One region of the Vibrio sp. KUL70 genome, then DNA from elsewhere that is predicted to be linked to it. Evidence: predicted binding sites of a transcription regulator. Region 1 holds the regulator's gene; each other region holds the start of a gene.
The links. The regulator CRP, encoded in region 1, controls carbon source genes, mostly activating them, when cyclic AMP is high. The targets are predictions, from matches to a motif close to TGTGANNNNNNTCACA.
Positions count from the first base shown of each region.

Region 2: malT (HTH-type transcriptional regulator MalT) is a predicted target of CRP. The motif match lies at 1,275-1,290, and genes of this name have one in related genera.
Region 3: cdd (cytidine deaminase) is a predicted target of CRP. The motif match lies at 1,949-1,964, and genes of this name have one in related genera.

Region 1 is NZ_AP045834.1:2,786,524-2,790,815, forward strand. Features, by position in the region: gene AC6I7V_RS12555 (YheU family protein) at 1-130, shown strand, start outside; gene AC6I7V_RS12560 (phosphoribulokinase) at 208-1,077, shown strand; gene crp (cAMP-activated global transcriptional regulator CRP) at 1,319-1,951, shown strand; gene AC6I7V_RS12570 (DUF1338 domain-containing protein) at 2,129-2,920, opposite strand; gene astD (succinylglutamate-semialdehyde dehydrogenase) at 3,128-4,292, opposite strand, start outside.
Region 2 is NZ_AP045835.1:878,882-883,173, reverse strand. Features, by position in the region: gene AC6I7V_RS17970 (glycogen/starch/alpha-glucan phosphorylase) at 1-912, opposite strand, end outside; gene malT (HTH-type transcriptional regulator MalT) at 1,480-4,188, shown strand.
Region 3 is NZ_AP045834.1:1,715,550-1,719,841, reverse strand. Features, by position in the region: gene purT (formate-dependent phosphoribosylglycinamide formyltransferase) at 1-787, opposite strand, end outside; gene cdd (cytidine deaminase) at 957-1,844, opposite strand; gene AC6I7V_RS07440 (LrgB family protein) at 2,161-2,838, opposite strand; gene AC6I7V_RS07435 (CidA/LrgA family protein) at 2,840-3,211, opposite strand; gene sbcB (exodeoxyribonuclease I) at 3,292-4,292, opposite strand, start outside.

The DNA.
Region 1 (4,292 bases):
CGGTGATGTTGAGATCTCACTGCAATCCAAAATCGACCAAGTAAAACAGCAATTGCAATCTGGGGAAGCGAGTATTGTTTTTTCTGAACTGCACGAAACCGTCGATATCCAACTCACAAAACGCTTCTAGGCTGCCATAAAAAAATAGCCGTGTTATAGTGGAAAACGATTGCTAACAAGTAAGTTATTCTAACGACAAGGGTTGTCATGTCCGCTAAACATCCAATTATTGCGGTTACGGGTTCTTCAGGAGCCGGTACCACCACTACCTCAGAAGCCTTCCGAAAAATGTTCAATATGATGGACGTGAAGGCTGCTTGGGTTGAAGGGGATAGTTTTCACCGCTTCACTCGACCAGAGATGGACGTCGAGATCCGCAAAGCGCGTGAGCAAGGGAAACACATCAGCTACTTCGGTCCGCAAGCCAACGATTTCGGAGCATTAGAAGAGTTTTTCCGCAAATACGGTAATGAAGGTACAGGACAGGTTAGACGCTACCTACACACCTTTGACGAAGCAGTACCTTACAATCAAATGCCAGGCACTTTTACTCCTTGGCAAGAGATCCCAGAAAACTCTGATGTGATGTTTTACGAAGGCCTACATGGTGGGGTTGTCGATGGTGATGTCAATGTATCGCAACATGTTGACCTGCTGATTGGCATGGTGCCCATCGTTAACCTAGAGTGGATTCAAAAATTCGTCCGAGATACACGTGATCGCGGGCACTCACGTGAAGCGGTGATGGATTCCATTGTTCGTTCAATGGACGACTATCTCAACTACATCACTCCACAGTTTTCGCGTACCCATATCAATTTTCAGCGAGTACCGACTGTTGATACTTCCAACCCACTTAACGCAAAAGGCATCCCTAGTCTTGACGAAAGTTTCGTAGTTATTCGTCTGCGTGGTATCAAAAACGTCGACTTCCCGTACCTGCTCGCTATGATTGATGGCTCATTTATGTCTCGTCACAATACACTCGTTGTGCCTGGCGGGAAAATGAGCTTTGCTATGGAGCTCATTGTAAGACCAATCTTACAACAGCTCATTGAAACGGGAAAAATCGGCTAACGGAATGGCGTTCTGGTTGATTACTTTTCATACCGTGATCATGTGCACAATTTTGCGTAAAAAATCGTAGCTAGGTCACGATTAAAATCAAGAAATAGTGACTGAAAAAGGATACTATTCTTAACCGAAACACAAGATAGCTTGCAGCACAGAACAAGTGTTCTTATCCTAAGAAGTCAAATTCAGGCTTAGCTAAAATATGGAAAGCGGCAAGCATACCCTGCAGAGGAAGTGAGATATTATGGTTCTAGGTAAACCTCAAACCGATCCAACATTAGAGTGGTTCCTTTCACACTGTCATATTCATAAGTACCCTTCAAAGAGTACTCTGATTCACGCTGGTGAAAAGGCAGAGACCCTGTACTACATCGTGAAAGGTTCTGTGGCAGTTCTTATCAAAGACGAAGAAGGTAAGGAGATGATTCTTTCTTACCTAAACCAAGGCGACTTTATCGGCGAGCTTGGCCTATTCGAAGAAGACCAAGAGCGTACTGCATGGGTTCGTGCAAAATCTCCTTGTGAAGTTGCAGAGATTTCTTTCAAGAAATTCCGTCAACTTATCCAAGTGAACCCAGACATCCTGATGCGTCTTTCTGCTCAAATGGCAAGCCGTCTACAAGTTACCAGCCAAAAAGTTGGTGACTTAGCGTTCCTTGACGTTACTGGCCGTATTGCACAAACGCTACTAAACCTAGCGAAACAACCTGATGCGATGACTCACCCAGATGGCATGCAAATCAAGATCACTCGTCAAGAGATCGGTCAGATTGTTGGCTGTTCGCGTGAGACTGTAGGTCGTATCTTGAAGATGCTAGAAGAGCAAAACCTAATTTCTGCTCACGGTAAAACTATCGTTGTTTACGGTACGCGTTAATCTCGATTAACCGATAAAAATTCAAAAGCCACCAAATGCGAATTTGGTGGCTTTTTCTTTATCGATTGAAGATACGAGATACGAGATACGAGGTACGAATGGAACACATAAGGCTTTCGCCTTGTTAAGCGAAGCGTACCCGTATCTCTAGAGTCAAACGCGTGCTCATATCTTTCTTTAACCGTTGGTACTCTCAAAGATTTTGTCAGCCGATGCTGCAACAAAACCGGTGTAGAGATCGCCATTCGCCATTGGGTAGCGCTTAGCAAACTCATAGAAGCCACCAGGCACCAATTCAGTTCCCTCAGAGAACTCTACCTTCACTTTATCTGCCATTGTTGATGACTGCTCTAACAGCACCTCTGGAGAGCCTTTCACTTGGCCGCCAACACTGTTGATTGTAAAACCGGACTCACTCAAATGACCATTCACGGCTTGCACTTCAGAGAACGCATTTAACTGGTTCACACTCACGGTAAAGTGGTTAGCACCATAACCATGCGCGGACAACCAAGACGCGTATTCGCTCTCTGTCGCCAGTTGTTTGTAATCTTGGAAATCCAAGTCCCACAGACGACCGCCATATAGGAAATCTTGCCCCTCTAGCTTGCTTGCATCCACTTGCGCAACCAACTTAGCCACGATCGCTTGTAGCTCTACCGAACACTCTTCCACTTTCAGCTCACTAATGAACACTTTGGGTTGGGTTGGATCTGGGTGTTCAAAGTGCTTAGCCACGAGTTTCTTGCTTTCAAACAGGTAGTCACCACACGCTTTGTAACCAAGTGCTAAGAAAGGTTTAGCCAGCGTCTCGATCCCCAAAGGCGCAACATTAAACGTACGCAACGCAATGTGATCATTGATAAGGTCTTCCTCTTCTTTCAACAGCTGATGTACCTTCTCAGCAGATGGGCAGAGGCGTTCGATGTAGTCATCCCAGAGGGATTTGAACAGTAGATCGGGTGTCATGGTGACTCCTTGTCGGGTTCTAGCAAGCTCAAGCTAGAGAGTTGGATTAGAAAGAGTGTGGCTGCGAGACAAAGTCAGCAGCCATCAGCTTGTGACATACTTATTTTATTGTTATATCTCGCTAGGTCAGACGCCCAGCGAATAATCCAAAGGAGGTCAAACTTCCCTACCTCCCATTGTGATTTTTGTTGTAGGTGGTCGTTGTTGCTACAGCTCGATACCAGGGCTGAAAGTCGCTGGAAGCTGCGTTTCACGGCCTTCCATCGATGCCATTGGGTATGCACAGTAATCCGCTGCGTAGTAAGCACTCGGGCGTAGGTTGCCTGAAGCACCTGGGCCACCAAATGGTGCGTCACCACTTGCGCCTGTTAGCTGACGGTTACGGTTAACAATACCTGCACGGATGTGATCAACGAAGTATTCCCACTCAGAGTCGTCTGTTGATACAAGGCCTGCAGACAAACCAAAACGGGTGTCGTTCGCCAATTCAACCGCTTGCTCTAATGAGTTGTAACGAATCACTTGTAGTAGTGGGCCGAAGTACTCTTCGTCTGGCAGCTCTGCAATGTTAGTTGCATCGATGATGCCCGGAGTGACGAATGCAGCTTCACCAGCTTTCGCTTCTACTAGGCTTACGCCACCTAAAGATTGCAGGTTTGCTTGCGCATCTAGAATGAACTTAGCCGCCGCTTCTGAGATTTGTGGCCCCATGAAAGGAGCAGGCTCAGCGAACGGTTGGTCTACACGAATCTTTTTGGTTGCTGCCACTAGACTATCGAGCAGTTGATCACCTTTCTCACCCACAGGAACATACAGACGACGTGCACAAGTACAACGTTGACCCGCACTGATAAAGGCAGATTGGATAATGGTGTATACCGTAGCATCAACGTCACCAAAGTGTTCGCTGATCACCATAGGGTTGTTACCCCCCATCTCTAGTGCCAGCATCTTACCCGGTTGACCCGCAAACTGACGGTGCAGTATGTGACCTGTGTTAGCGCTGCCCGTAAATAGCACGCCATCTATGCCTTTCGCATCCGCTAGCGCAATACCTGTCTCTTTAGCACCTTGAACAAGGTTAATAACACCAGCAGGTAGGCCAGCTTCTTGCCAAAGCTTCATCGCGAACTCACCTGTCCACGGTGTCTGCTCCGATGGTTTGAATACAATCGTATTACCCGATAGCAATGCAGGAACAATATGACCATTAGGCAGGTGACCCGGGAAGTTGTAAGGCCCAAATACCGCCATGACACCTAGAGGGCGATGACGCAAAACGATCTGGTTACCTGCCGCTTCACGTGATGATTCACCTGTACGGTCGTGATATGCACGAATTGAGATAGCAATCTTACCCGCCATCGCACCC
Region 2 (4,292 bases), on a different replicon from region 1:
TTCGTGGCGACGTAGGATATCGCGAACAGACGCTGCAGAGTGGAAGTACTGCTGCATTAGACGAAGAGTCTTACCTTTTTCGTGGTTGTCGTTCGGGTATAGAACTTTAGTGATGTTACCAGCATCGATTAGCGCGTGTTGTGCTTCGAAGTAGTCACCGTTGTTGAAGCTTGCTAGTGAGAATGGCGCAATAGCCTGACATTCCCAAAGACGCAGTGGGTAAACAGTATCTGACTCGTAACCAACGATTGGTAGATCCCAAGGCATTGCTTTAACAGACATGCCCGGAACCCATTTACGAACTTGTTTCCCGTTCTCTTCAACCACTTCAACGTGACCGTAGAAACCGATCTCTTGTGCCAGTTCTGGGCGAGCAATCTCCCAAGGGTAACCTTCAACGCCACGCCATGCATCTGGCGCTTCTTTTTGGCGACCGTCTTCGAAAGACTGCTTAAATAGGCCGTATTCGTAGTGTAAGCCGTAACCGACTGTTGGGAATTCTTGAGCTGCACACGAATCCATGAAACATGCTGCTAAACGACCTAGGCCACCATTACCTAGTGATGGGTCACGCTCTTCTTCTAGAAGATCCGTCAGGTTTTGACCTAACTCCTCCATTGCATGAGTGATTTGCTCGTAAAGACCCATGCTGATCAGGTTGTTACCTGTTAGACGGCCAATGAGGAACTCAAGAGATAGGTAGTTAACGCTCTTGGCGTTTTTAATCTTCTCATCATTTTCAGTAGCAAGCAGATCGAATGTTGTCAGTTCTGCTAGAGCACGTCCCATTGCTAGGTACCATGCGCGGCTGTCCGCTGTTTCTACTGTTGTTGCGTAGGTTGCAGACAGATGTTTCTTAACACTTTCTTGGAACGACACTTTATCAAAAGTTTTTTGCTGAGTTGCTTTCATTTCAGAAATCTCGCTTTTATTTTTTCTAATTCATCTGTGACATATCGTGCATGGTCACAATTAACTAAACATCATCCCGGTCTAACGGCTGACTAGGAGTAGATGAAAGGGCGTAGGGGGCGTACTGACGTTGGGTTAGTGATCTAAATCTCATGTTCAGCTCCAGAATAAAAAATAGGAGTGATTATGATCACAAGCCCCCGTTCCATAACTTAACTTTGAATGATGAAATTTTTGTTTACCTATTTTCACTTTCTTGCGAGTTCTGATATTTGGATCACGAAATATTTTTCTTATTCTCACCTTTTACATAAATTCACGTGTAGAACTGAGCAATATCACGATCGCAAACCACATCATTTGGTGATTAATGTCACATTTATAGGGCGTAGCTGAGTCAAAACATGCCACAGTGCAAGATTTCTGAGGCTGATCATGGTCTGTGCCATTTTTCTTCACGTAACATAGCCTCAGAATTAATTCATAACGGCTTTTGTTCTGATGGTCGGTTATACACAATCGACTCTCCCTATAGAGATAAGAGCTACGGAATAGGTAACCTTCGACATGTGGATCCCGTCTAAACTGACTCGCCCGGGGCGATTACACAACGCAATCTTAAGACCACGCGTATTAGATCTGCTGCAAAATGCCGACTGCTATAAGCTTGTATTATTCCGCTCCCCTGCAGGCTACGGAAAAACGACGATGGCCGCTCAATGGTTGGTGGATAAACCTAACGTAGGGTGGTACAGCATTGACGATAGCGACAATGACGCTTTCCGTTTCATCAACTATCTGCTGCAATCTCTCAATAAAGCGACGCAAAACGCCTGCCCTAACGCGCAAAAATTAGCGGAAAAACGTCAGTTCTCATCACTGCACTCCCTATTGAGTGAAGTGTTCGCTGAAATGGCGAACTTTCATCATGAGTGCTTCCTTGTACTCGACGATTACCACCTTGTTAACAATGACGATGTGCATGAAGCGATGCGTTTCTTCTTGAAACATATGCCAGACAACTTAACGCTTGTTGTCACGAGTCGCGGGACACCACCACTTGGCACAGCAAACTTACGCGTACGTGACCTGATGATAGAACTAGGTAACGATTCGTTGGCATTTGATACGGAAGAAACTACTCGCTTCTTTAATCAACGCGTTACAGACGGCGTTGATGACATCACTGCGGGCAGCATCTGTGCCTATGTAGAAGGTTGGCCTTCCGCACTGCAGTTGATAGCTCTACAAGCACAGCATCAAAAGCGTACACTTGCTCAATCGGCAGAATCGGTTTCTCACTTTAATCACGCCCACCTCTGGGATTACTTAGTAGAAGAAGTCTTTGATTTACTGGACAAAGAGACTCGTCACTTCTTAATGCAGTGCTCTGTGTTAGATCACTTTAATGATGAGTTGGTGTGTGCACTCACTCAACGTGAAGACGCACTAGGAATGATTGAGTCTCTCAACCGGTTTGGACTGTTTATCTACCCATTAGAGGGTGAGAAAAACTGGTACCGTTTCCACAACCTATTCGCTGAGTTTTTAGCTCACGAACGTCAAGCGCGCATCCCTCAGCAAGAAGCAGAACTGCACAATGCAGCCGCCCAAGCGTGGCTAAAACAGAACACGCCTCACCAAGCTCTTCGCCATGCGCAAAGAGCCAACAATGCTGAGTTAATTGTCCAGATCTTAGGTACTCACGGCTGGCAGATGTTTAACCAAGGGGAACTCTCTTCATTAGAGATGGCGATCAAACAGCTAACGCCAGATCAGCTTTACAGTGACCCAAAACTGTCGATGCTGCGTGCTTGGTTAGCGCAGAGCCAACACCGCTATGACCAAGTAGGCACACTGTTAGAAGAGGCAGAGTCTCAATATCAGGCCCGTAATATTGAGCTTGATACCCAGCAGCAAGGTCAGTACAACGCACTCCGAGCCCAAGTTGCCATTAACAGCAACGAACCTGAAAAGGCACTCGAGCTAGCAGAATTGGCACTAAGCCAACTCAATACTACCGTCTACCGCAGCCGTATCGTTGCCACTTCGGTTGTAGGTGAAGTTAACCATGTAATGGGCAACTTAAGCCGCGCATTGCCTATGATGCAACAAACCGAGAAATTGGCACGCCAATATCAGGTATACCATCAAGCACTGTGGGCGATTTTGCAACAGAGCGAAATCCTGATAGCACAGGGGTACGTTCAAGCGGCTTTCGAACTTCAAGACAGTGCCTTTAAGCTTATCGAAGAACATCAACTACAATACGTACCACTTCATGAATTCCTGTTGCGCGTGCGTGCTCAGATCTGTTGGTGTTGGAACCGCTTAGACGAAGCGGAGGAGTGCTGCTACAAAGGATTAGATATTCTCGGTCACCACTCGCCAAGCAAGCACCTGCACAGCTACTCTATGCTAGCTCGCATTGCACTGAGCCGTGGTGAAATTGATAAAGCGGCCAAATTTATCGACCAGATTCAGCACCTTCTGCGCCAATCCACTTATCATGTAGATTGGACAGCGAACGCCTCTCTTTCACTTCTACTGTTCTGGCAAGTGAAAGGAGATAAAGATTCGATTCAAGATTGGTTGAACGTAGCAGTTCGCCCTGAGTCAGCGAGTAACCACTTCTGCCAGCTCCAGTGGCGTAACATCGTACGCGCACACATCATGTTGGAGCAGTTTGAAGAAGCTGAAGAAGCCCTGCTATTTTTGAAGAGTGAGGCAAAACGCTCGAATCTCGTGACAGACACCAACCGCAACTTGATTGTTGAAGCGGTACTGCGAATCAAAACCAACGATGAAGAGAGTGCGCGCATTCTACTTGAAGAAGCGCTACACATGACCAACCAAACCGGTATGGTCGGCAACTTCCTTGTTGATGGTTCAACGATTGGACACATTCTTGATAAGCTGAGTAATAAACCTGGCCTAGGCGATCTAGAACGCCACCGTGCGCAACAGATCATGAAGGACATCTCAACCACCCAGCGCAGCCGCTCTGTGCACTTCGATGAAGACTTTGTCGAGAACTTGGTCAACCACCCCAATATTCCTGAGCTTGTGCGTACTAGCCCACTCACGCAACGCGAATGGCAGGTACTGGGGCTAATCTACTCAGGCTTTAGTAACGAACAGATCGCACAAGAGCTGGATGTGGCAGGGACAACCATCAAGACCCACATTCGTAACTTGTATCAAAAGCTGAATATCGCCAACCGTAAAGAAGCGATCAGTACCGCTGAGAACTTATTGCAGTTAATGGGATACTAAAGAGATTCGAGATTCGAGAAAAAAAACAGCTAGTCGCTAATGGTGGCTGGCTTTTTTTTGCTTATAAAACAGAAGACACCAACTTGCAGACAAAAAAATAGCCA
Region 3 (4,292 bases), 1.1 Mb from region 1:
CAAAGATGCCGTAGCCGCCTAGAGCGTCAACCACTTTACCAGCGGTGTATTGCGCTGCCTTAAGTGCATTGTCAGACATCACCTGTGGTTGCCATGACTCGCGATAGTCTCCGTCTTCTTGTCGGTGGCCGATTGGCGCACAGAAGTGAATACCGTCCACCGCTCGAACTGTCAGCAAGGTGATTTCGTAATCAAAGTCGATAAAGCCCTCTACGATGACTCGTCCAGCGCCAGTACGACCTCCTTCTTGAGCGTAGTCCCACGCTTTTTGGATATCGTCTTCACTCTTAATAACACTTTGACCTTTGCCAGAAGAACTCATTACGGGTTTGACGACACAAGGGATACCGACAAATTCTACCGCGGCAGAGAAATCTTCAAAACTATCGGCGAAGCGATAAGGTGAAGTCATTAGTTCCAGCTCTTCTGCTGCGAGGCGACGAATCCCTTCACGGTTCATTGTCAGCTTGGTCGCATTCGCAGTAGGAACAACGTTTAAGCCTTTTTCTTCTAATTCAACCAGTTTGCTGGTCGCGATGGCTTCAATTTCAGGTACTACGTAATCCGGCTTTTCTAGCTCAATGATAGCTTCAAGCGCATCGCCATCCAGCATGTCTAGGACATGACTACGATGAGCAACTTGCATTGCAGGGGCATCTGGGTAGCGATCACAAGCGATCACTTCTAAACCTAAACGTTGACACTCAATAGCAACTTCTTTGCCTAGCTCTCCAGAGCCCAATAGAAGTACACGAGTAGCATTGTCACGAGTGGCGGTACCAAACATAGTTATTCCTTCCGAACATGTTGAACGAGTATTTGAGAACGGGGAGATCATACTCATTCCAACCTCAAAAGCAAACGTTTGCGTGATGGTTTTAGTGAATTTTAAGCATAAAAAAAGCAGCCGACTAAAAGAGGGCTGCTTATGTAAATCGCATGTTAACTTAATGCAGTTATATTGCTAAGTAAGTGACTGGGATATCTGGGTTAATTGCTTCTAGCGTTGATTGGGTCTCTGCCAAGTGACTGATGTTGCCTTGTGCGTTTTCAACCAGAGCTGCACTCTCGATTTGGTCGAAGTTATTACCTGCCAGCATTACTTGAATCATCGCTACTTGAAGTGGAGGCAAGCTCGGGTTAAATGCCGCGTTTTCTGCGTATGCACCTGAGAAGATCTCACCCGACGCAAGTTGAAGTGAAACACCGCTTAGGTTTTTGGTGTAAGGGGCATGACTGCGGTTCATGGCCTCTAGAGCTTTAACAACAATAGGTGTTGTCTCTTCAGTCGTGTACTTGTGGTCAAGTTCTGTCATCAGGCCTTCGGTGATACCAAGATCAGAAGGGCCGAAAGAGTCGGGCAGATAATCTTGGAGTGAACGCTCTTCACGTTCTGGTAACTGGATTTTCAACTCATTAGCCGTAGTCAATTCGTTCATAAATTGACGACAGTGACCACAAGGGCTGTAGTTGATGGTGATATCAGAAAGTCCTTTTTCACCTTTCATCCAAGCGTGACTGATTGCCGCTTGTTCTGCGTGTACCGTTTGACCTAGCTGTGCACCTGCAATCTCCATGTTTGCACCGAAGTAGATGTGACCAGATAGGCCGCGCACTACTGCGCCAACGTAGAAATCAGAAAGTGGTGCGTAAGAGAACGCAGCTGCGATTGGCAGTAAAGCTAGACGAACTTCTTTATCAGAAAGACCGCTTGCATCTAGCAAGCTTTGAAACTGCTCTTTAGAGATGGTGGCGTCAAAGTTGTCTGCTAATACGATGTCACTTAAAAGTGCTTTCAATGAAGCTGGAGCACTTTCCAGCGCCAGGGTAATACGACTGTTCATGTTGAATCCTTAATTGACCTTAGGCTTTAAGTTTATGCAATACCCAGAAACTTTCTGTGATCGAGGTCACCAATGTATGTTGCTTGTTACATTGTGTTGCACAATTAGAGTGAGGTCACAAATGAAATCGTTTGCAGCCAGCAAAGTGTAATTAAAGTCACAAATTGATGGGTGCATCACATTGCATGAATAAATAGTTTAGCTGAAAAAAAGAGCGCATTTCCTAAAGATTTGTTGGAAAAGCGCTCTGATTTTGTTCGGGAATTAGCAATGACATAGATTGACTATCAGCTACTTCAAGTTAAGTATTTTGCTATTAGGAGTATATCCATAGCACCAATGAGAACATTGAAGGTGCTAATATCGAGGTGATAACACCACACAGAACTAATGCCAGAGAGCTAAATGCTGCATCTCGTGGATCTTTCTCGGCGCTAGTCGCTGTACCTAATGCGTGTGATACGGTTCCCATCGTAAGTCCACGAGCGATAGGGCTCTTAATACCGATCAGGTTGTAGATTGGATAGGCGAAAATTGCCCCGAAAAGTCCAACCAAAAGCACTAAGATCGCGGCTATGGCAGCTTCACCACCAAGATGACTAGACACTTCCATTGCGATAGGAGTCGTCACCGATTTACCGAGTAAACTGGCAATTAAGCCAAGGTCTGCATGAAAAGCTGCAGCGATTAATACAGCGCTTAGCATCGACATCACGCTACCTAGCAGACTCGCAAAGGTGATAATGCGCCAGTTAGCTCTTATCTGTGGGAGTTGTTCATACAGTGGGTAAGCAAGCGCAACAACGGCTGGTTGGAGCATGTAGGTAATCCAAGTGTTGTCTGCGTAATACTCTTCGAATGGGATTCGCCAATAGGTGAGTACAGGAATAATGATCGCTAAGCTAATCAATAGAGGGTTACATAATGGCGAGTTTACTTTTTGACTTACCCAACGTGCAAAAAGAAACACAACAATAGTCAGAAGAATCCACATATTATTTCCCCTTCGCAATCACTCGGTCTAGGAACCAAGACAGAGAAACAAGAACGATCAGTGTGCCACCAACCGCACTGGCTAAAATAGGAAGGGCGTTGGCAATTAGCATGTCGAAGTGTTCCATTAGGCCAACACTGATAGGCACAAACAGTAAGATCATGAAACGGATGATCAGGCTCGCACCAGGTTGAACCCAATGAGATGGAATAATTCCGATCACCATCGCGAAGAAAAGCAGCAGCATCCCAAAGATACTTCCGGGAATTGCAGTATCGAGAAGGCTTTGAATGGCATTGCCTGCTGTTAGTGCACCGATGATTAATGTAAAAGAGATCATTAGATACACGAGTTGGATCAATCTTTCTTTCAAAGGGGGTCTCTTTCTGAGTTAATGGATAACGGCTAACGAGTAACCGTTATTTAAGGCTTTAGAATGACGACACTTTTAATTTAACTCGCTAATTTCTCAACGTATTGATATACCGCTTTGAGTATCGCCATCTTCTTTTCGTCGTTTTCATGCTCATGAGCAAGATTCTCAAGGTTGAGCATGTACTCTTCAAGTCGACTTTCGTAAAACTCACGACAGTGATTAGCCCATTTTTGCTGCTCTGACTCGTCTAATGTCCAAGGGTAGTGACGCGCTTTGTAACGGAACAGAAGGGGTTCTATACGTTCGTCGGCAAAGCTGATGTCGAGTGCTGCAAGGTTGTTTGGTTCGGTTTGGCGAATAATATCCATTGCGGCTTTATCTGATGGAGAGAAGAAACCATCGTAAAGCTGAGTATCAACATCGTCGTCTTTCTCGTATTCGCGCTCAACAGAGTAAAGACCAATCAGTTTTTCGCGAATCTCTGGGTGTTCACGAAGAATCGCTAAGTTTGCGAGACACTGCTGACGATCAATGCCAATGGTTTCAGCATTTTCGGCTGTTAGTGTTTTCGCAGGAGCAAGAATAGGGCACTTGTTCAGTTGCACGAGTTTAATCGGCACTGGTCGCTCATCTGGGCCCAATTCGCTGTGTTTGGTGTAGAGTCGTTCACGCAATTCATCTGCGTCTAATTCAAGCAGTGGTGCTGGGTCTTTCGCTAGATCAACAACGATAACCGCGTTTTGATTGGTCGGGTGCCAAGCCATTGGAACAATCCAACTGGTGTAGTTGCACTCTTTCCCCAACATACCAGACACGTGCATCAGTGGTGTCATGTTTACAATGTCGATCAGCTCATTCAGTTTACGCTTGTGGCGCATGTTGTATAGGTAGTCGAACATTTTCGGTTGAGCGGCTTTAATTTTCTTTGCCAGCTCAATGGTTGCGATAACGTCAGCCATCGCGTCATGCGCATTCTCGTGCTCAATACCGTTAGCAACAGACAAGTGCTCTAGTTTAAAGCTTGGGAACCCTTCTTCATTCTCCGGCCAAACGATGCCGTCTGGACGCAACGCATGTA